DNA from 3 places in the Exiguobacterium sp. ZWU0009 genome. Region 3 is predicted to be linked to each of the others. Evidence: riboswitches for the same ligand, from Rfam matches in the RefSeq annotation. Region 3 holds a riboswitch; each other region holds the start of a gene.
The links. A riboswitch is a leader RNA that binds a small molecule or an ion and turns the genes downstream of it on or off. The one in region 3 is predicted to bind thiamine pyrophosphate.
Positions count from the first base shown of each region.

Region 1 (7,620 bases), 1.1 Mb from region 3:
TCGCCGGACAATCCGGTGTCGGGAAAAGTTCATTGCTCAATGCACTGGAGCCCTCTCTTGATTTAGAAACAAGTGCCATCTCGAAATCACTCGGACGCGGACGTCATACGACTCGCCACGTCACATTGATGCCGCTTGCCGAAGGATTGATTGCCGATACGCCAGGTTTCTCGAACCTCGATTTTCCGTATGATATGGAAATCGAGGATGTACGGTGGAGTTTCCCTGAATTCGTGGCTGTACAAGATGATTGCAAATACCGAGGTTGCTTGCATTTGAATGAACCCGGTTGTGCCGTCAAGGAAGCCGTCGAAGCCCAAGAAATCATGTCCTCTCGTTATGAGAACTATGGTATGTTTATAGACGAAATCAAGAATCGAGCCCGGAGGTATTAAAGATGATTAAAATTGCACCATCTATTTTATCAGCAGATTTTGCGAATCTCGAACGCGATGTTAAAGCAGTCGAAGCAGCAGGCGCGGACTATATCCATTTTGATGTCATGGACGGTCAGTTCGTACCGAACATCTCATTTGGATTACCTGTGCTTAGCAGCTTACGTCAAAAGACGGATATGATTCTCGATGTCCATTTGATGATCGACCAGCCAGAACGTTTCGTCGAGGATTTCGTCAAAGCAGGGGCGGACATCGTGACGTTCCACGTCGAAGCGACGAATCATGTCCATCGTGTCTTGCAACAAATCAAAGCAGCGGGCGCAAAGGCAGGGGTCGTCTTGAATCCCCATACGCCATTATCAACGATTGAACACGTCCTTGAGGATGTCGATATGGTTTTATTGATGACGGTCAATCCGGGCTTCGGTGGACAAGCCTTTATCGAGCGTGTCATGCCGAAACTCGCAGCACTCGCGCAAATGAAAGCAGATCGTGGTCTGACATTTGAAATCGAGATTGACGGTGGCGTCAATCCGGAAACGGCAAAGCTTTGCATCGATAACGGTGCGAACGTTCTCGTCGCAGGATCAGCAATCTACAATGCACCAGATTATGCGGAAGCGATCACTAGCATTCGTCAAGAGGCTGCCGTATAATAAGAACGAGAAAACGAAATATGATGACCGCAAGGGGTGTCGCTTGAAAAGCGGCTGAGAGGAGTCTTTTAGACTTTAACCCTTCGAACCTGTTCCGTTCAAACGGACGTAGGGATGTGGCGCACGCAGGCAGTACGGCGTTCGTCGTACTGCCTTTTTGCGTCCTCTCGTACAATGAAGGAGGAAAAACAGCATGAAACGGTTACAAATGATGATGGAAATTGCCATCTTCGCCAGTCTCGGAGTCGTCTTTGATTTACTGATTCCATTCAAAATGCCACAAGGAGGCTCAATCAGCTTAGCGATGCTACCGATCTTCGTCATGGCATTTCGCCACGGTGTCGTCGGAGGGGTCGTCACGGGAGCGCTTGTCGGTACGATTCAATTGATGTTCGCTCCACAAGTTTTGACGATCGTTCAACCGATACTTGACTATACGATTGCGTATGGTGTCGTCGGATTAAGTGGTCTGTTCGCGCGTCAAGTCAGACTAGCCGCGCGCAATGGACAAAAGAAAAGCTTGATGGCGTTCGTTCTCCTTGCGACGTTATTAGGCGCAGGACTCCGTTATATCTGTCATGTCATCAGTGGAATCGTCTTTTTTGCCGAGTATGCAAAAGGTCCAGTCGTGGAGTACTCTTTTGTCTATAACGCAACGTATATGGTTCCTTCGTACATCTTATGTGGAATCGTAGCAGGAATTCTATTTACGACTGCGCCACGCTTACTCCGTTATTCGGCACGAGGCGTCTGAGATGCGGGCGATTCTCGTCTGTGCCGGTCCGCGAGAAGAAGCGCCGGATTTACGGACGTTTTGTCAGCCAGGTGACTTTATCGTCGGTGTCGACGGTGGTGTTCAGACGATTGAATCGTTTGGGCTGACATGCGACCTGACGATTGGTGATTTTGATTCGCTTGGTTATGTACCAGAAGGGGCAATCGTTCATCCGGCCGAGAAAGATGAAACGGATCTCGAACTGGCACTTCGTACAGTCTCAGAGAAGAAACAGTTTGAGGATACCTTCATTATCGGGGCGACAGGTGGGCGGCTCGACATGACCGTCCAAAATGTCTATTTGTTGAAGCGATACCCAGAGGCACGACTCGTGACGAAACGAGAAGAGGTACGATACTTGGCTGAGGGAACGTATGCAGTCGAAGCAGGGAGCTATCATTATCTTTCGTTCATTCCACTCGTACCGTCGACTTTAAGCTTATCCGGAGTCAAATATCCACTTGATGCACATCCAGTACCGGTCGGAGATTCCTTGACCGTCAGTAATGAATGGTGTGCGTCAGAAGCGAAGGTAGAGCTCCATCAAGGAGAACTATTGATGATGCGGACGCTTAAGGAATAGCACAATCATAGGAAAGAGGCCGTGGATGACTCCGCGGCCTCTTTTTAGATGAAATTATTCTTCGAGTTGAGAAGGGGCGACACGGATGTCGCTTTGAGCGGATAGATGTTTTCCTTTGACGAAGAGATGATAACTTCCCCACATGACAAGGAAGAAAGGAACACCGATGTATAGAGCGATTCGTTGATCCGCTTGAAACGCAAGACTGACGAGGACGACGACGTTAAGTGTCAACGAAATCAGTGGTAACACCGGATAGAGTGGTGTCTTGAATTTCAGTTCGGATACATCGTGTCCGTTTCGGACGAACTGACGACGAAATGCAAGCTGAGAAGCAGAGATTGAAATCCAGCCGACTTGAGCCCCGAGTCCGGCTAAGGACAAGAGCCAAATGAAGACGGTATCTTCTGCGAAAAATGCGGTCAGAAGCGATAACATCGCGAACATCATCGTAAAGAGCAACGCCCGCATCGGCACACCATGTGCATTGACGTAAGATAATTTCTTTGAAATCATCCCTTCTTGCGCCATTGCCCATAACATCCGAGTCGCCGCATATAATCCGGAGTTTCCGACGGACAATAGTGCCGTCAAGACGACGATGTTCATCAAATCAGCAGCGTACGGAATACCGATCGCATCAAAGACCATGATGAACGGACTGCTGACTCCGCCAGCTGTTTCATACGGAATTAATGCACCAACGATCGTAATCGATAAGACGAAGAAGATGAACGTCCGCCAGACTGTATTGCGGATGGCTTTTGGAATCGATTTTTCTGGCGTGTCGGACTCCCCAGCCGCAACACCGATCAATTCCGTTCCTTGGAAGGCGAAGTTGACAGCAATCATCGTCGTCAAGACGCCAAGAATCCCGTTTGGAAACCAACCGCTTGCCGTAAAGTTCGCGAATAACGAGGTTGGACGATCTGCTTCCATCGGTAACCAGCCGAACCAAGCAGCGCCACCTAGAATGATGAAGAAAAGGATCGCGAGGACCTTCAAACTCGAGAACCAGAATTCGGCTTCACCGAATGCTTTGGCTGAGACGGCATTCAGACCGAACAGTAAGACCGTAAAGACGGTACACCAGACGACGACGGGTACATTCGGAAACCAGCGGTCCATCAAACTGCCAGCTGCCGTGATTTCGAGTGCGACCGTCACGGCCCAGCCGAGCCAATAAATCCAACCGACGGCAAAGCCAATTCCTGGTCCAATGAAGCGGGTCGTATAGGTCTGGAAGGACCCCGAGACCGGCATATAGACCGCTAATTCCCCTAGACATAACATCGTCAGATACATGATGGTCCCACCCACGATGTAACTGAGGACCGCCCCGAGAGGTCCTGCTTGTGAAATAGTTAATCCTGACCCTAAAAATAAGCCTGTCCCGATGATTCCCCCGAGTGAGATCATGAACAGGTGTCGACTCGTCATCTCTCGTTTGAGTTGCATGATGACTTCCCCCAATTCTGACAAAATAAAGTACGTTCCTATTGTAAGCGTTTTCAATAAAAGCGACAATTAGTTTATGAGAAAAATAAATGAGGGTATAAAAAAACCGGAAGGGAAGATTCCCATCCGGTGGTTGCGCCTTATACGCGTTCGACTTTACCTGATTTAAGAGCTCGAGCTGAAACCCAAACCTTTTTCGGCTTACCGTCGACGAGGATACGTACTTTTTGTACGTTGACTCCCCAAGTACGTTTTGTTTTGTTCAATGCGTGTGAACGGTTGTTACCCGACTTTGGCGATTTCCCAGTAACGTAGCATTTACGTGCCATGCGTTCCGCCTCCTTTTATGTTGTTTTGCGTTCGTCCTAATAGACACTTTGCTATCTTAGCATGGTGTCAGGGCGGTTGCAACATAAAAAAAGTAGCTGACAAGAAAAAAACTTGACAGACAACCTCGAAATTTAAAATAATGGATGAGGATGATGGTAAAAGTTCATTTGACCGCTACTATTTTTCACTTATTCATTGTATAGTCAGTACGGCGACTTTTCAATAGTAGGTCCTTATAGTAGAATTATGAGAAGAATACAATATTCAAAGGGGGCTACTCAGGTGGCGATCGAGATGAAAACGACCTATGGAAAGATTGATGTAGATAATGATGTCGTTGCGCAACTTGCGGGCGGCGCAGCAATGGAATGTTTTGGTGTCGTTGGTATGGCATCCCAGTCTCAAATCAAGGATGGTCTTGCAGAACTCTTAAAACGCGAGAACTTTGCACGCGGTGTCATCGTTCGACAGGCTTCAGAGCAGGTCCATATCGATATGCATATCATCGTAAGTTATGGAACGAAAATCTCAGAGGTGGCGAATAACGTACAGAGTCGCGTGAAATACACGCTCAGTCAGGCACTAGGTCTTGACGTGACATCTGTGAACATCTTTGTCCAAGGAGTCCGCTTGACGAATGTCTAAGGCGGGAATAGAGGAGGAAACTTTAGTGAGTGTAGATCGTTTAACAGGAGCGCAGTTAGTCAAGATGATTCAAAATGGCGCGGCGAATCTCTATCAAAACGCAGATTTCGTCGATTCATTGAACGTCTTCCCTGTGCCAGATGGTGATACGGGAACGAACATGAATTTGACGATGACTTCAGGTGCAAAAGAAGCAGGTAAATCAACTTCGGATTCTGTATCGGAAGTCGCGAACGTCTTCGCACGTGGATTATTGATGGGAGCACGCGGAAACTCTGGCGTCATCTTAAGCCAATTGTTCCGTGGATTCTCGAAATCAATCGAAGGTAAGACAACGATTGATACGAAGGAATTCGCAGATGCGTTGCAAAAAGGTGTCGATACAGCATACAAAGCAGTCATGAAACCGGTCGAAGGAACAATCTTGACGGTTGCCCGTGAAACAGCTGTCGCTGCTATCGCACAATCTGAGACGACGACGGATTTCTTAGAGTTGATGCGTCAACTCGTCGAAGCGTCGAAAGTATCGCTCGACGGTACACCAGAACTTCTTCCGGTATTAAAAGAAGTAGGCGTCGTTGACTCTGGTGGTCAAGGTCTCGTCTGTATCTATGAAGGATTCCTCGCAACGCTCGAAGGAAAAGAACTCGACAAGCCGCATGCGCCTGTCATGGAAGCACTCGTCGAAGCAGAGCATCACAAAACGGCTCAAAGCTTCATGTCGACGGAAGAAATCCATTACGGTTACTGCACGGAAATCATGGTTCGTTTCCAGGATGACAAACTTGCGAATGCACCGTTCAGCGAAGAAGACTTCCGTAACGAATTAGCGGAATTCGGTGATTCGTTGCTTGTCGTCGCGGATGAAGAACTCCTTAAAGTTCACGTCCACGTCGAAACACCAGGAGAAGTCATCACAAAAGGACAACGTTTCGGTGAACTCGTCGCTGTTAAGATTGAAAACATGCGTCAACAACACTCAACAATCCTTGAAGAAGAAGGCGCGAACCAAGTCACTCCAGTTGCTGCACCGAAGGCAAAAGCGAAAGCAGCCCTCGTGACAGTCGCAATGGGTGAAGGAATCAGTGAACTCTTCAAATCACTCGGTGTCAGTGTCGTCATCGAAGGCGGACAAACGATGAACCCATCAACGGAAGATATCGTTAAGGCGATCGAGGATGCACACGCGGAACACGTTTATGTCTACCCGAACAACTCGAACATCATCATGGCGGCTGAACAAGCAGCATCTGTCGCGAATTGTGGTGTGACGGTCGTGAAATCAAAAACAGTCCCACAAGGTTTAGCAGCAACAATCGTTTATAACCCGGAAGCGACTGTCGAAGAGAACGAAGCGCATATGGCGGATGCGATTGCAGCTGTTAAGTCGGGTCAAGTCACATATGCTGTACGTGATACGAACATCGATGGTGTTGAAATCAAGAAGGACGACCATATGGCGATTGCTGAAAAACAAATCGTCGCTACAGACGGATCAAGTCTTGGTGCTGTCAAGAAACTCGTCGATACACTCGTCACGGAAGATGATGAGATCATCACGGTTCTTTACGGTGAAGGCGTCTCAACAGAAGAAGTTGACGCACTCGTCGCGTACATCGAATCGGTTAATCCGGATGCTGAAGTGGAAGTCCACGACGGTAAACAACCACTTTATTCGTACATTTTAAGCGTCGAATAAAACCATCATACTGAAAAAGGGCGACTAGCCTTTTCACGAATCCCACCATCTGCGATAATAGAGGTGGGATTTCGTTTGTTTCATAGAGAGGGGAAAAGAGATGAAATATCGTAGCGTCTTTGACATCATCGGACCAGTCATGGTTGGTCCATCAAGCTCGCATACAGCGGGAGCTGCACGGATTGGATTGATGGCGGGTAAATTATTCGGGGAAACACCTACTGTCATCCACATCACGTTTTATGGGTCATTTGCTGATACGTATCGCGGACATGGAACGGATGTGGCGATCATTGGCGGGGTTCTCGGATACGACACGTTCGACGACCGGATTCCACAATCGATCGATATCGCGAAGTCGAAAGGGATTGAGATTCATTTCGAGACGAGTGAGGCGTTGACGGATCATCCGAATACGGCACGTGTCCACTTGTCGAATGGATTAGAAGAGTTTGAATTGGTTGGTATTTCAATCGGTGGGGGAACGATTGAGATCACGGAACTAAATGGTGTACCGCTTCGTTTGTCCGGTGGGGGACCGGCACTCGTCGTCTTACACCATGACCGCTTTGGTGCGATTGCAGCCGTGACGAGCATTTTGGCTGATTACGAAATCAACATTGGGCATATGGAAGTGTCACGGCACGAAAAAGGAAAACAAGCACTCATGGCAATTGAGATTGATGACCGGATAACGGCAGAAGTGTTGGAAGAAATCGATCGGTTACCTCAAGTCGAGCGTGCCGTCATGATGGGAGAGTGAAAACATGTTTAAATCCGTAAAAGAACTCGTCGCCATCGCGACGGAACGAAACATTCCGATTTCGGAAGTCATGATCGAGCAAGAGATGACGGTTCGTCACTTAGAGCGGGATGAAGTTTACGCGATGATGGAGCGAAACCTACAAGTCATGGAAGAAGCAGTCGCTCGTTCACTTGATGGTGATGGTGTCCAGTCGGTGACAGGACTAACCGGTGGGGATGCTGTTTTGCTTCAACGGTACCGTGCTTCAGGTAAAGGTTTATCCGGTGATTTATTACTGGACGCCGTTAGTAAGGCAATCGGAACGAATGAA
Region 1 is NZ_CP018057.1:2,069,874-2,077,493, reverse strand. It holds gene rsgA (ribosome small subunit-dependent GTPase A) at 1-395, shown strand, start outside; gene rpe (ribulose-phosphate 3-epimerase) at 398-1,054, shown strand; TPP riboswitch at 1,077-1,186, shown strand; gene thiT (energy-coupled thiamine transporter ThiT) at 1,248-1,808, shown strand; gene L985_RS10980 (thiamine diphosphokinase) at 1,810-2,412, shown strand; gene L985_RS10975 (amino acid permease) at 2,467-3,870, opposite strand; gene rpmB (50S ribosomal protein L28) at 4,011-4,199, opposite strand; gene L985_RS10965 (Asp23/Gls24 family envelope stress response protein) at 4,483-4,845, shown strand; gene L985_RS10960 (DAK2 domain-containing protein) at 4,871-6,544, shown strand; gene sdaAB (L-serine ammonia-lyase, iron-sulfur-dependent subunit beta) at 6,645-7,307, shown strand; gene sdaAA (L-serine ammonia-lyase, iron-sulfur-dependent, subunit alpha) at 7,312-7,620, shown strand, end outside.
Region 1: another riboswitch for thiamine pyrophosphate. It lies ahead of thiT (energy-coupled thiamine transporter ThiT); the one in region 3 lies ahead of tenA (thiaminase II).

Region 2 (7,620 bases), 400 kb from region 3:
ATCAAAAAACAAGAAGCTAAAATCTCAAAAGAGCAACGTCAAATCAATCAAATTGACGCAGCAATCAATGAAAAGATTTTCCAAGTCTCCGAAAAAAATAAACAAATTGAACAGTTGAACGTTCGAATCGATGAGTTAAAGGCAGACATCGTCCGTTACGAAGAAATGTTACAGAAACAGGAAGAACTACTCGGTGATCGTTTGCGTGTTTTCCAAGAAAACGATGGAAACTCGATTAAATGGGAAGAAGTCATTTTCGGATCGAAAGATTTAGGTGATTTATTTAGCCGTGTCATGGCGGGGAAAAAAATCGCTGAGCAAGACGATAAAATGATTTCGGATTACATCGCTACGCAACAAAAATTAGCAGAAGCAAAACAAGCGCTCGTTGAGAAAAAAGCGGAGCAAATGCAGGAAAAGAAAGTATTGATTGAACAAAAGAAAGCGTTAAAGCTTCAAATGAAAGAACGTAGTGCTACGCTGAAGAAATTACGAAAAGGGAAGACGAAGTTCACGACAGAACTGTTAGACGCAAAAGAACTTCAAGCGACTCTCGAAGCGCAAGAACGTGCAATTGCGGCAGCAAAGGCAGCCGCTAAAGCAGCGGCTGAAAAAGCAGCAGCGGAGAAAGCAGCAGCTGAAAAAGCCGCTAAAGCGAATGCTAAAGCAGCAAAACAAACAGGTAAGAGTTCGGAATCAACTGGTTCCGTTGCCCCGCCCGTTGTTTCGAGTGGAGGAAAATTCGTTCGACCGTCTTCTGGTGGAGTATCACAAGGATTCGGACCAGCAAGCGGTGCGAATGGTTACACGTTCCACAACGGTGTTGATTTCAGTGGTTCGGTCGGGTCTCCAATCGTCGCGGCAGCAGCTGGAACGGTCATCACAGCATCAGGTGGTGGACCTTACGGCAATCATGTCATGATCTCTCACTTCCTAGATGGACAAGTGTACACGACCGTCTACGCACATATGAGTTCATTATCGGTTCGTGCAGGGCAAACGGTCTCTCAAGGTCAGCAAGTCGGGACACTTGGTAGTACAGGAAATTCAACAGGACCACACTTACATTTCGAACTACATGTCGGAGGCTATCAATACAGTGCTTCTTCTCCTCTAAATGCAGTCAATCCATTGGCATATCTGTAATCAAAACGGGCTTCGGCTCGTTTTTTTTTCTTCTCTATGCTACAGTTAAGGCGAAACGAATACTTGAGCAACTAGGGGAGCTGGAGGAATCCGGCTGAGAGGAAAACCAATCTGTTTTCGACCCTATTACCTGAACTGGATAATACCAGCGTAGGAAAGTTGAGCCGAACGGATACCGGAATGCGTGTATAACGCTTTCGTATAGCGTCGACTGCTTTTTTACAGCGGTCGGCGCTTTTTTTGTTGGTCACGACTCCCTTACATTGCTCGATGGGAAGGTGAAAAGAACATGAAACATGTACTGACGATTGCGGGATCCGACTCCGGTGGTGGAGCTGGGATTCAAGCAGATTTAAAAACATTTTCGGCTTTAGGCGTTTATGGAATGAGCGTACTGACAGCCGTCACAGCGCAAAATACGTTGGGAGTTCAAGCGGTGGAAGAGTTATCCCCAGAAATCGTAGATGCCCAGTTAACGTCGATTTTTTCAGACATTCGTGTCGATGCGATCAAAATCGGAATGGTCTCGAATGCGCAGACGATTCGTGTCATTGCTACACATCTCCGTAAACAAACAGTCCCTATTATATTAGATCCCGTCATGGTCGCTAAAGGCGGTCATGCCCTATTGCGGACGGAAGCTGAACAAGCATTGATTTCAGAACTTTTACCACTTGCGACTCTCGTCACACCGAATTTACCGGAAGCAGAACGTTTAACAGGACGATCGGTCACCAATCTAGAGGAAATGCGACTGGCGATGCATCAATTGGCTACACAGACAGGTGCAGTATTGCTAAAAGGTGGACATCTCTCAGGAGCTGCGACGGATTTGTTGTTTGATGGGGAAGTGGAACACCACTTCACATCGGAACGATTAGACAATCAACATACTCATGGTACTGGTTGTACCTTATCCGCAGCGATTGCAGCGCGGATGGCGCTTGGAGAAGATTTACAAGATAGTGTACGACAGGCGAAAAACTATGTCACGGAGGCAATTCGTCATGGATTTGCTCTCGGACAAGGTATTGGACCGACACATCATTTTCATTCACTTTGGAGGGATACACATGTTTACGACCATTCTTGAACACAAACCACTCATTCACCATCTGACGAACACGGTTACGATCAACGACTGCGCAAACGTCACACTCGCTGTTGGAGCATCCCCCGTCATGGCAGAAGACATTCGTGAAGTAGAAGAGATGGTTAGACTCGCGCAAGCTCTTGTCTTAAACATTGGTACGATCGATGCAGACATGCAAGCAGCTCAACGACTCGCAGTCCGTGAAGCGGGACGTTTGAATGTCCCAATCGTTCTTGATCCCGTAGGAGCAGGAGCAACGACATTACGTACTGCTTTTTCCAAAGAACTCATTGATCTCGGGTGTACGGTCATTAAAGGAAATGCTTCTGAAATCAAGACGTTACTTGGGGAAGACGGACGAACTAAGGGAGTCGATGCTGCGGGAGATGCAATTATGGATCGAGAAAGTATTCGCGTATTCGCTCGCAAACACAAATCTGTCCTCGTCGTGACAGGTCCGAACGACTACATTACGGATGGAACGCGCGAAATGGAATTACATGTAGGAACACCGCGTCTAGGAGACATCACGGGTACGGGCTGTATGACGGCCTCCTTGATTGCGAGCTTCCTCGGTGCAGGATATACGGCATTTGAGGCGGCTGTCCACGGGACATTTGTCATGGGAAAAGCAGGGGAACAAGCAGCCTCCGCGCAAGGTCTTGGTGATTTTAAACGAGAGTTGTTCAATGCCATCAGCCTTATGACGGAGCAAGACCTGGTGGAGGTGACAGAACGTGTCAATTGATTACTCCATCTATGCAGTGACGGATCGTCGGTACCATCCTGGAGTCGCGATCGATACGGTCGTTGAGGAAGCCATTTTAGGTGGTGCAACAATCGTGCAATTACGGGAAAAAACAGCGCAAGGAAAGGAATTCTTTGATCAGGCAGTTCGGTTGAAAACACTCACGGATCGCTATGATGTTCCTTTAATCATCAATGATCGGATTGATATCGCGTTACTCACCGGAGCTGGTTTGCATATCGGACAAGAAGACATTCCTTTAACCGCAGCACGTCGCCTTTTACCAGATGCTGTGATTGGCGTATCAGTAGCAACCGTTGCACAAGCGATTGAAGCAGAACGAGACGGAGCCTCTTATTTAGGGGTGGGTTCTCTATTTGCGACTTTATCCAAAGCGGACGCTGATTCCATGTCGCACACGATGCTTCAGGCGATTCGGGAAGCCGTACGATTACCTCTAATCGGTATTGGTGGAATCACAGCAACGAATGTCTCCTCTCTGCCCATCCCGCTGGAAGGGTATGCCGTCATCTCAGAGATTTTCGCTAAAGAAGATCGACAACTCGCTGCGCAGCAAATGACAGATGCTGTGCGAGAATGGCATCAATCACTTCAGAACAGGGTATAATCCGTTCAGAGGTGATTGTATTGAAATGGCAGACGATCCGTTTTCGCGGCTATTGGATTCGATATCGGTTAGAACCACAAATCATTCGAGTCGATAATCAGGGGATCTACCATCTAGGAAAAGTCTTATTTCCGCGTCCTAATCGTGTTTCCTATGAAATGGCCCTTTTATTGAAAGAAAAGTATGAAAGACGCTACAAACGTCCGTTGTATATTAAAACGAGCTCGATTGCGACGGAAATTTGGGGTCATACTCATTTAGATATTTATTACCGGGCACTTCTTCGTCTACCGATTCCGACGCGACTTCGTCAACGTTATACGAACCGATTAGAAAGCACGAAAATCATTGATATCGGCGTACGCGCTGTCGACCAAAATCGAATTGTCTGGGATATCGGAGATTACGTAGGAGGATGGTTCGTGTTTTGGCTCATTCGCAGACGAATGCGCTGAACTTGCAATGTCCCGTTTCTCGTGGTGCAATATAGGTAGAAACGAGGTGACAGACATGGACATTCCCCGTTGTGAAACGATTGCGATTGACGAACAGCGTGCGTCTGAAATCGGACGAATCGTGGATACGATTCCGACGCTTGAAATCGGAAAGCTATTTAAGATTCTTTCGGATGCGACACGACTGCGAATCGTTTATGCGTTGACGATCGAAGAAGAACTATGCGTTTGTGATGTCTCAGCCTCTGTCGACTGTTCGATCGCGACAGCGTCGCATCATCTTCGGTCTTTGTTGAAACAAGGACTCGTCAAGTTCCGAAAAGAAGGAAAAGTCGTCTATTATTCCTTAGATGATCATCATGTATCATCGCTTGTGCATATGGTGATGGAACATGTACAAGAGGGAAAAGCAATGCCTGAATAAATCTTTAGAATAAACGAAAAGCGCAGCCGAAGCTGCGCTTTTCGTTTATTCTAAAGACGATTGTTCTGATCCCTTAGGAGCGAAGCGGTGGAAGAAAAAGACCGTGGCACTAATTAATAAAAAGGACAGGATGGAGAGAGCAAGACACATCCATTTATATGTAGCGATTAAAGAATCTGATTGTTGTAATTTGGCTTGAAGCGTTTTATACAAATCATCTTTCACACGGGATAAGTCTTCGAGAATCGTTTGAGTCGTCTGAGTCGACTGTCTAGCAAGACGTTTTGCGGCTGTTGGACTTTGACGTTCATAGACAACAAACACGCGTTCAATCTCGGACTCCCAGACATTGTTGCGGCGAAGGAGATCTTTAATCGTCCCTGGGGTAGTCGACGATTGGTTCAGACTATTGCGCAAATCATGAATTTTAGACGTTGAAAAGTAATATTGTTCGATATAACGATTATCTTCATACAATAAGAGACCACGAACCGCATTGGCACGATCTCGATTGTGTTCGACCAACTGATCTACCTGATTGATTAAAGGTATATTATGATCCTTCATTTGCTCGGTCATCGTTGCAATCGTCCGATAACCGGATAACGCATAGATGATCGGGATAGAGGCGAATAAGCTGACCAAGAAAATCAGCAGAATACGCTGACGCCAAAGAGAGTGCATGCAATCATTCCTTTAAATAAAAGACTTGTCATAAGCTTAACTACTATCGTAAAAAAAGTGAAGCCTGTCTATTTTTTGAATAGGGATAATGACTGAAAAAGTGAATAATACTAATAAAAAAGCAGGAAAGATGATGCAATACGAGAAGCTGTTTTAAGAAGATAAAAAAAGCACAGCTAAGCTGCGCTTGGTGTTAAAACGAATACGAATGTTCCTTGTAATTGCCGAAGACAGTGTGGATTTCCGAGAATGTAACGAATGCATTCGGTTCGACAGAAGAGACGATTTCTTGCAAACGGACGATTTCGTTATTTTGAACGACGACATAGACCATTTTTTTCGTTCGGTTGGAGTATCCCCCACGTGCATCAAGAATCGTGACGCCACGTCCGAGTTCTTTTGTGATGACTTCATTGATTTCATCTGCTTTCTCACAAATGATAATACATTGCTTAGAAGCAGAATAGAAACTGTAAACCGTCTGAAGGGCTTTGGCGCGAACAAAGCTCATGATGAGAGCGTACATAACATGTTTAAGATCAAAGACCCACCATACTAGGATGTAGATGACAAGATCTTGCATCAGAAATATACGAGGAAGTGGCCAGTTATGAAAACGAGCAAAGAAAAATTTTCCAAGAATATCAAGCCCTCCAGTTGAAGCACCACCGAAGAAGATCAATGCCATTGCGAGACCAGAAACTAGACCAGCAAAGATAGAAGCGACGAGCGGATCATTTAGAGATTCCGGAACGATTTGAGTCGGAATCCAGTCAATTAAAAAGGAAGAAGCAATGACGATAATTCCAGATAAGAACATGAATCGTTTGCGCAGGAAACGGAAACCTAAAAGGAAGAGGGGAATGTTTAAGAGCAATTGCGTTAATCCGATTGGCGTGTGGAAGAGCTCTTGAATAATGAGCGTGATCCCCATGATACCACCTGATCCGATATCATTTGGAGATAGTAGTAGGCTGATGTAAAGGGAATACAGCAACGTACCAATGATTAAGAAACTGATTTTTTCAACTCTCTTTTTCTGTGGGTGTGTTGTAGTCATGGCAATATGATGAGTGACCTCATGCTCCTCCTTCTGTGAGTATCTGCCTGCAAGAGTACGCTCATATGCATAAAATTTCAACCCTTCTTATGAAAAAAAAGATGAAAAAGGGTACGTTTTTTTAGGAAGGTGATGAAAATGAAGAAAATGTTATGGATTCTTGGTTGTATCTGCTTAGGAATACTAGTTGGAATTCGTCTTTTTGAACAACCCAATGAAAAAAATCAATCATCCATTTGGCATGATGGTGATCTTGTAGCGAGACAAGTGGGGGCCTCGATGACGAATACGGTAGCGGTTCGTCAACTAGCCGAACAACTTCCGTTCTCATCAGAATTAAAACAGGTAGATGTTGAAGGAGAATCGTTACGTCTTGCCTATGAAGTGACAGGAAAAGAGCGACAAGCTTGGATCGGTACCGATACCGGGACACTACAAGTGAATCAGGATTTTTTAAAGGCTCGATTATCTAAAGTTCTGATGCATCATACGCTTGTTTTATTTTCAACGATTCCTGATTTAACTGACCTAGAAATTCACTACACGGATCCGTATTCAGGTGCAGATTTTACGATGGACCGGAAAACATTCGACGCCTATACTCCGACCGATATCGAACGAGCTACTTCGTCTTCTAGACGCTTTAATCGTGTCGTCATTGATGGCTATGTGCTTGATGAATCAAGACGAAATACTTTCTTTGAACGCTTCGCATCACGACTACGAATTCAAACTAATTAGTTGTATAAAGCAAGAAAAGGCATTTTTCACAATCTCGACACAATGATATCGTTTACATCTCGTTCTTTTATAAAAACGATAAAACAGGTCTATTCAATACTTGAACATCTTTTAAGATGGAAGTATGATAATAAATGAACAAACATTGTGAAGTGTTGAACAAAAGAAAGAGAGGTTTCTACGATGAACGAGGTAGAAGCATTAGAAGGATTACGGAATAAAGCAATCAAGTCGACGCGCATGCTACAAATGCGTCCTCTCGAGTACTTAGTTCGTGCCATGCTAGCGGGGATTTTCATTGGATTTGCAATTATTTTTACCTTAAAAGCAATTAACGGTCTATATATGGCGGAGTCACCTGTTGCGACACTTGTCGGTGGACTGACCTTCGGAGTGGCACTTGTCTTGATCGTTTACGGTGGGGCAGAGCTGTTTACAGGAAATACGATGTATTTCACGACGGCGACGATGCGCGGCTATACGACGAAGATGGATACGATGAAGGTCTGGTTAATCTGTCTAATCGGAAATGGACTTGGAGGATTAGCGTTTGCGCTACTCTTTTCCCAAACAGGAATCATACAAGAGCTTGGTATGAACAATTGGTTGTTTGCGGTATCGGAAACGAAAATTCATCATAC
Region 2 is NZ_CP018057.1:597,090-604,709, forward strand. It holds gene L985_RS03075 (murein hydrolase activator EnvC family protein) at 1-1,146, shown strand, start outside; TPP riboswitch at 1,210-1,320, shown strand; gene thiD (bifunctional hydroxymethylpyrimidine kinase/phosphomethylpyrimidine kinase) at 1,436-2,239, shown strand; gene thiM (hydroxyethylthiazole kinase) at 2,220-2,987, shown strand; gene thiE (thiamine phosphate synthase) at 2,977-3,615, shown strand; gene L985_RS03095 (hypothetical protein) at 3,627-4,070, shown strand; gene L985_RS03100 (ArsR/SmtB family transcription factor) at 4,126-4,494, shown strand; gene L985_RS03105 (CHASE3 domain-containing protein) at 4,540-5,178, opposite strand; gene L985_RS03110 (YitT family protein) at 5,372-6,238, opposite strand; gene L985_RS03115 (hypothetical protein) at 6,377-6,979, shown strand; gene L985_RS03120 (formate/nitrite transporter family protein) at 7,163-7,620, shown strand, end outside.
Region 2: another riboswitch for thiamine pyrophosphate. It lies ahead of thiD (bifunctional hydroxymethylpyrimidine kinase/phosphomethylpyrimidine kinase); the one in region 3 lies ahead of tenA (thiaminase II).

Region 3 (7,620 bases):
GATCCGGAGCTCGTCGGTACACTCGGTTCCGCTTTGATGAAGGGAATTCAGGATGAAGGCGTTGCGGCGACCGCCAAGCACTTCCCGGGTCACGGCGATACGGCAACTGATTCCCATTATGGCTTACCGGTCGTTGACCGCTCCCTGCAGGAGCTAGAACAAGTCGAGCTCGTTCCATTCAAACGAGCTATCGCTGAAGACATCGATATGATCATGACGGGACATATCGGAATGCCACAAATCGAACCTGAAGTCGTCACATCGAAAAACGGTACCTTCCCTTTACCTGCTACGTTGTCGGATGACGTCATCACGGGTGTGCTACGCGAAAAACTCGGTTACGATGGCATCGTCATCACGGACGCACTGAACATGCAGGCGATCGTCGATAACTTCACGGAATCAGAAGCCGTCTTAAAGACGTTTGACGCCGGTGTCGACATCGCGCTCATGCCGACGATTCTTCGTTCCGAGCAAGATGTCGAAAAGCTCGACCAGATTTTCAAGGACGTGATTGCGGCGGTCAAAGACGGTCGCCTTTCAGAGGAACGGATCGATCAGTCGGTTGAACGGATTCTGACGCTAAAGGCAGAACGCGGAATTTGGAACGGTACGACTGACACGACATCCCTAGCTGAAAAAATCGCGCAGGCGAACCAAATCGTCGGTAGTCCAGAGCATAAAGCAAAAGAACGTGCGATGACGGAAGCCGCCGTCACACTCGTGAAAAATGATCAGCGGACGTTACCATTCAAACCAAAAAAGAATGCTAACGTCCTTGTGATTGCCCCTGCGGCGGATCAAACGGACAGTATGAAAAAGACGATTACTTCCCTACCGAAGAATCGGAACTGGCATGTGACGACAGCGAATTACTCGGCTGCTACGCTACCACTTGAACAAAATCCAACCCTTCGAGCGCAACTCGATGTAGCGGACTATATCATTGTCGGCTCAAACGTCAATACGAGTGCTAAACTACTGCCTACCGCACTAGAACAAGCGATTCCGGCTTCGATCTTCCGCTATGCGAAACAAACAGACACACCATCCGTCCTACTCAGTCTCCGTAATCCATATGATGTCGCCGTTCAACCGGATGCACCGGCACACGTCCTCGTCTATGGTTTTAAAGGGGATCCGAACGGTCCAGACTCTGAAGCAGGCAATCTAAAATCAGCGGGACCGAACCTTCCGGCAGGTATCCGAGCGATCTTCGGAACGTTCAAACCGCAAGGCACTTTACCCGTTGATGTACCGGTCTTTCAGAACGGTATCTTTACCGATCAACTGCATCTTAAATTCGGTGACGGCTTTAAAAACTGGAAGAAATGATGACACGATACAAAAAAGACCGAAGCTCCTTAAAGGATGCCTCGGTCTTTTAATGATTGATACGGATATTCAGCTTCTTCTTTCGCACGCTGGTAGACGCGGTATAACCAATAAGTCAGTAGTGCATAGACGACGATGACAAGAACAGCAGAAATATAGCTTCCCATGCTATACGCTACCTTAAAGTTACGCGTCGAAGCGGATATACCCGACAACACGATTAGTATCGGAATGATATATCCAATAAATCTTACTTTGATTTTACCAAGCATTCGTTGTACAGCATATGCCGCACTGATCAAAAGTGCGATCACTATGATTTCCATTCCAATCCCTACTTTCACTAGATGGTATTCCTAATTCTACCATTTAGCGATTCAAGAAGATACCGTCCGTGCTGGAATCGTTTCGTAAACCGACGTGAACGTCTCTTCCGTCCATCCCATGTGCCAGAAAAGTAACTCATAGTAACAACTCGTCACGAAATGACGTTTCATCCGCTCGCGTTCCGTCGGACTCGCTTGCTCCGCCAGCGCATCAAGCCGTGCAATCTGTTCAAGGACGACCTTTTCAAACCATTCCGAGCTATACGTGTCGATCCATTGCTGATAGATTTTTTCTTCCGGAGTATACGTCAGTAATTGTTGCCCGACTTCGTAATACAACCAGTAACATGGCAAAATGGCAGCAATCGTCTCACCAAGCGTTCCTTCACTCGCATGATGCATGTGCGAGACGTACGCATATGCTGTCGGTGCCGGTTCGAATGCTTCAAGGTCTGCTTCCGTAATACCGAGCGGCTCAAAAAATGATTGATGTAAGCTCAACTCTGCCTCGTAAGTCGAAGTCGCATGCTCGGCAAGTGTTGCGATCGTTGCAAATTCGTCCGCTTTTGACGCTGCTCTCGCCTGTATCTTCGCAAAGTGTTTTAAGTAGTAGGCATCTTGCATGACGTAATGCCGAAATTTCGAGAGCGGTAACGTCCCCTCTCCGATTCCTTGAACGAATGGGTGCGTAAAACTACTATCCCAATACGCTTGCGCCGCTTGTTTGATTTCTTGTGTGAATGTCATGATCTCATCCTCCTCGTTTGGTATGAAACGAAAAAAACACCACCCCGAAACACACGGGCATGGCGCAAGAAGAACAAGACTTGACGCCACTTCCCTCCGTAAGTACGAACTTAATCAGGTTCAAAGGGTCCGAACGTCTTCGTTCGTCTCAGTCAGCCTACTGACTCCCCTAGTGGTCATTATTCGATTCCCATCCACTATAGCATGCTGAAAACGGAAGTCAAGTTGTCCTTTTTTCGCTATACTATGGAGTGTCAGAAGACGGATACCGTCTCCATCTGCAGACCGATTCCGAACAGACATCGTTACCGTACACTAAATTTAGTACCTGATACTATAATTCATTCTGTTACTTACAATTGGAGGATTTCATTATGCATACACCAACAAAAATCATGGCATCAGCCGTTATCGCTTCTGCTTTATTACTCCCAACAGCCGCATCCGCCGAACAAGTCGTCGATCAGACGATCGTCACACTCGGGGAGTCGCTCGGCGCAAAAGATAAAGCATGGGTGCTTTCACGTCTCAATGCACCGGAAGGGATCACACCGATCATCGCAACTTCTGCTGACGAGGAAAAATATCTCGGGAAAAACATCCCACAGTCGCAAAAAGGCGGCAACATGTATTCGTCGGCTAAAATCGAACTGACGGAAAAAGGAGATGGACTCTCCGTCTCAACGGAGAACATCACGTGGGTGACGAAGGATATGTATCTCAACGCTCTCGTCACGGCTGGGATCAAAGATGCCGATATTACGATTACTTCCCCTTACAAGGTCACCGGGACATCGGCACTGACAGGAATCATGAAGGCGTACGATCAAACTTCTGCCGAGACCGGAATTAAGTTAAGTGACGAACGCAAGGATCTAGCACAGCAAGAATTATCGGTCACATCAGACGTCGGGAAAACCGTCGGAACGGATAAGGTCGCTGACTTGATGAATGAGATCAAGGCTGAGATCGCCAATCAAAAACCAGAAACCAAAGTCGAGATCGAAAATTTGATCGTCCAAGTCATTCAAAACAACAATATCCAGTTGTCTGACACACAAATGGACCGGCTGACGAATCTGTTCAATCAAATGGAGCAAGCGAACATCAACTGGGGACAAATCGAGAGTGGATTGAAAAATGCGGGGCAAGACATCCACGCGTTCGCAACATCAGAAGAGACGAAAGGATTCTTCGCTAAACTATTCGATGGGTTAAGTGACTTCTTCAGTTCGATCGCTGGCGTGTTCAAATAATTCAGACTTCCGTAACTGAAAAAATAGTAGTAGACTAGATGTATCTGAAACGAAAGGTGGTGTGAAAAGATGGACTTTGCCGCGTGCAAACACTGGTTAATGGAACAATTGTATCTGTTGCGCGCGATTTTTCATGGAATGGCGTTCTAAGGCACCCGTCTGTCCTTTTTTAGAACTTCATGAATGAAAAATACAGCAAAGCGCATCTTTCACACGTTAGGGAGAGTGCTATTTGCGCTCTCCTTTTTTGATGCGCGCGAAAGGAACAATTGATGATGATTTGCGACATTCAACACCTGACTAAACAATTCGGAGGCGAGACGATCTTAGCGGACGTTTCCCTCTTCTTAAACGAACACGACCGCGTCGGTCTGATTGGACGAAACGGGAGTGGCAAAACGACATTACTCCGCTTGCTTGCTCGCCTCGAGCAACCGGACGGTGGTGTCATCTATCAAAAAAGCGGTTTGACGATCGGCTACTTGGAACAACTTCCTGTTTATAGTGAGACGATGACCGGACTCGACGTCCTTTGGACAGCGTTTGCAGACATTCTCGCGATTCGTTCTCGAATGCAACAGTTGGAGCAGATGATGGCGACAGCACCAGATGATCTCGATGCACTACTCGTGCGATATGCGGAAGCGACGAATGCGTTCGAACAAAAGGATGGCTACCTGCTCGACTCGAAGATTGAGCGCATGGTGAACGGATTACACTTACGTCCGTTACTCACGCGTCCTTTCCACCAGTTGAGCGGTGGTGAACAGACGAAGATTTGTCTCGGTCGCATGTTACTCATGGAACCAAATCTGCTCATTCTTGACGAACCGACGAATCATCTCGATTTAGCTGCCGTGGAATGGCTTGAGCAGTTCTTGCGGGACTACACAGGGACCATCCTGCTCGTCTCTCACGACCGGGTCTTCTTAGACGCCGTCGTCACTTCGATCGTTGAGCTCGAAGATGGTGAACTGACAGCCTATATAGGGAACTACAGCGCGTTCGTCGTCGAGAGAGAACGCCGTCTGCTCGAGCAGTTCCATGCGTATCAAGAGCAACAGAAAAAAATCAAAAAAATGAAGGAAGCGATTCGTCGTCTTCGGCAATGGGCAAACGAAGCGTCTCCACCGAGTGAGAAATTATTCCGTAAAGCGAAATCAATGGAGCGGGCACTCGAGCGGATCGAGCGGATTAAACGACCACAACTCGAAGCCAAAACCGCTGATGTCTCCTTCTCCTCCACCGATCACACGAGCCAAGTCGTCTTTCGCGCTGAAGAGCTCTCGTTTGCTTATGGAACCCGTCCTATTTTTGATGGCGTCTCGTTCGAAGTCATGGCACAGGATCGTATCGCGATCGTCGGAACGAATGGGAGCGGGAAATCGACGTTGCTCTCACTGTTGCTTGACGAATTATCACCGGACGCGGGCACACTCACGCGTGGACCATCAAATCATGTCGGTTACTTGTCCCAGCATGCCCATTTCGAGGAGGACGCGCGGTTAATCGACTGGTTTAGACAACGAATTGCCGTTCCGGAAGCAGAGGCACGCCATATCCTTGCCCGGTTCCTATTCTTTGGACCGACTGTCTTCCGGTCCATTTTGTCACTGAGCGGAGGCGAACGTGTGCGATTGCAACTCGCCGTCCTCGTCCATTCGTCGATCAATGTCTTAATTCTCGACGAGCCGACGAACCATCTCGATATTGAATCCAGAGAGACGCTTGAAGAAGCACTCGAGAATTTTTCTGGTACATTGATTGCCGTCTCACACGACCGCTATTTCTTGAATCGTCTTTTCTCGCAGATCCTGTGGCTCGAAAATGGTCTGACACGCTATCATGGTTCGTATACGTACGCCCAACAGAAGCGTACCGAGTTCGCTACGGCTTCCTCACTCCACGTACCCCCTCGAAAACCAAAGCGCTTGTCGCAACACGAGCTGGAAGTGCAGATTGAGCGACTTGAACGGAAATTAGCAAAACGTGAAAAACCAACTGATACCGTTTCTAAAAGCATCCAACAGCAACTCGATGACCTATACGAACAGTTGCTACAATATGGATGATTTAGCTTTCCTTGACTGTCACTCTCGATACCGAGAGCGACAGTTTTTTCGTTCACCTACAAAGTTTTTAACTCCTAACATTTAGCTAACTTTATTAAGTTTTAAAATTTTATTTTAATTTGTTGTTGATTGTTATCTGAAAATTCGTATAATTTAGCGTATAGCTTTTATTATTCTTTGGGAGGAATACACCATCATGAACGCCATTCAGCAAGTTATTCAAGGAAGTGTCGATTACGCCAATAACATTTTATGGTCGTATGTACTAATTGCCGTATTGATCGGCGGCGGGATCTACTTCACGATCCGAACTGGCTTCATCCAATTCACTTACTTAAAAGAGATGTTCCGCGTCACGCTCGATAAAAGTGAACAAACAACAGACGATAAAGGGGAAAGCATCACTTCTCTCCAGTCGTTCTTTATCGGTGCTGCGACACGGATTGGTACGGGTAACCTTGCCGGTGTCACCATTGCCGTCACACTCGGCGGACCAGGTGCCGTCTTCTGGATGTGGATGGTCGCTCTCTTAGGGGGCGCGACGGCTCTCATCGAAAGTACACTGGCTCAAGTCTATAAAGTACGCGATACGAAATCGAACGCGTACCGTGGTGGTCCTGCCTACTACATCGAAAAAGGCTTGAAGAACCGAGCTCTCGGAATCGTCTTTGCAATCTTGATTGCTGTGACGTTTGGTCTTATCTTCAACTCCGTTCAATCGAACACGATTGCCGCTGCCTTTGACAACGCATTCGGTATTAACACAGCTGTCGTCGGTGCTGCACTCGTCGTCTTGACAGGACTCGTCATCTTTGGTGGTGTCCACCGTGTCGCGAAGTTCTCTGCGATCATCGTTCCTATCATGGCAGGTCTCTACTTGATTGCTGCTCTTTATGTCGTCGTCACGAACCTGTCGGAACTTCCTGGTGTATTCGCAATGATCTTCAAAAGTGCCTTCGGAATCGAGCAAGCATTCGGTGGCTCGGTCGGTGCTGCGATCTCACTCGGTGTCAAACGTGGATTGTTCTCAAACGAAGCCGGGATGGGGTCTGCTCCGAACGCTGCTGCTGCGGCTGAAGTTTCGCACCCAGCAAAACAAGGTTTCTTGCAAACACTCGGCGTATTCCTTGATACATTGATCGTCTGTACAGCGACAGCAACGATCATTCTCCTCAGTGATAGTTACGCTGCTGGAAATGGCGAAGGAATCGGTATGTTACAAAACGCACTCTCTGAGGAATTCGGTGCGATTGCGCCACCATTCATCGCACTCAGCGTCTTCTTATTTGCTTTTAGTTCGATCGTTGGTAGCTACTACTACGGCGAAACGAACATCGAGTTCATCAAACAAAGTCCTGCAGCCGTCTTCGGTTTCCGGATTGCGACAATGGGCTTCGTCTTCATCGGATCTGTTCTTAGCCTCGGTATGGTATGGAGTTTTGCCGACATCTTCATGGCAGGCATGACATTGATCAATATGACGGCGATTCTCCTCTTGAGCGGCATCGCCCTCAAAGTCATCAAAGATTATCAGGAACAACGGAAACAGGGACTCGATCCTGTCTTCTCAGCAAAAGCACTCGGGATCGAAAATACGGAGTGTTGGGATGTCGAAGAAGAAGCACGTCCTGCGGCTGGTGAAGTGCCTCCATCACAATAAATCACTTCTGAGTTCGAACTTTAGCACCGAGTAAGCCATACGCCTACTCGGTGTTTTTATTTGTCAAAAAGAATTTGGATTATGTTTTCATCGGACAGGGAAAAAGTCAACAGATTGTCCTGAAGGAGGAATTCATCTTGTCTCAAGTCATGCTCATCATCAACCCGTCTTCCGGTAAAGAACTCGGAAAAAAACACGCAACGCTTGCCGAAGAAACACTTGCT
Region 3 is NZ_CP018057.1:1,000,114-1,007,733, reverse strand. It holds gene L985_RS05130 (glycoside hydrolase family 3 protein) at 1-1,335, shown strand, start outside; gene L985_RS16855 (hypothetical protein) at 1,365-1,661, opposite strand; gene tenA (thiaminase II) at 1,713-2,408, opposite strand; TPP riboswitch at 2,483-2,589, opposite strand; gene L985_RS05120 (DUF1002 domain-containing protein) at 2,783-3,664, shown strand; gene abc-f (ribosomal protection-like ABC-F family protein) at 3,940-5,736, shown strand; gene L985_RS05110 (alanine/glycine:cation symporter family protein) at 5,933-7,396, shown strand; gene L985_RS05105 (diacylglycerol/lipid kinase family protein) at 7,534-7,620, shown strand, end outside.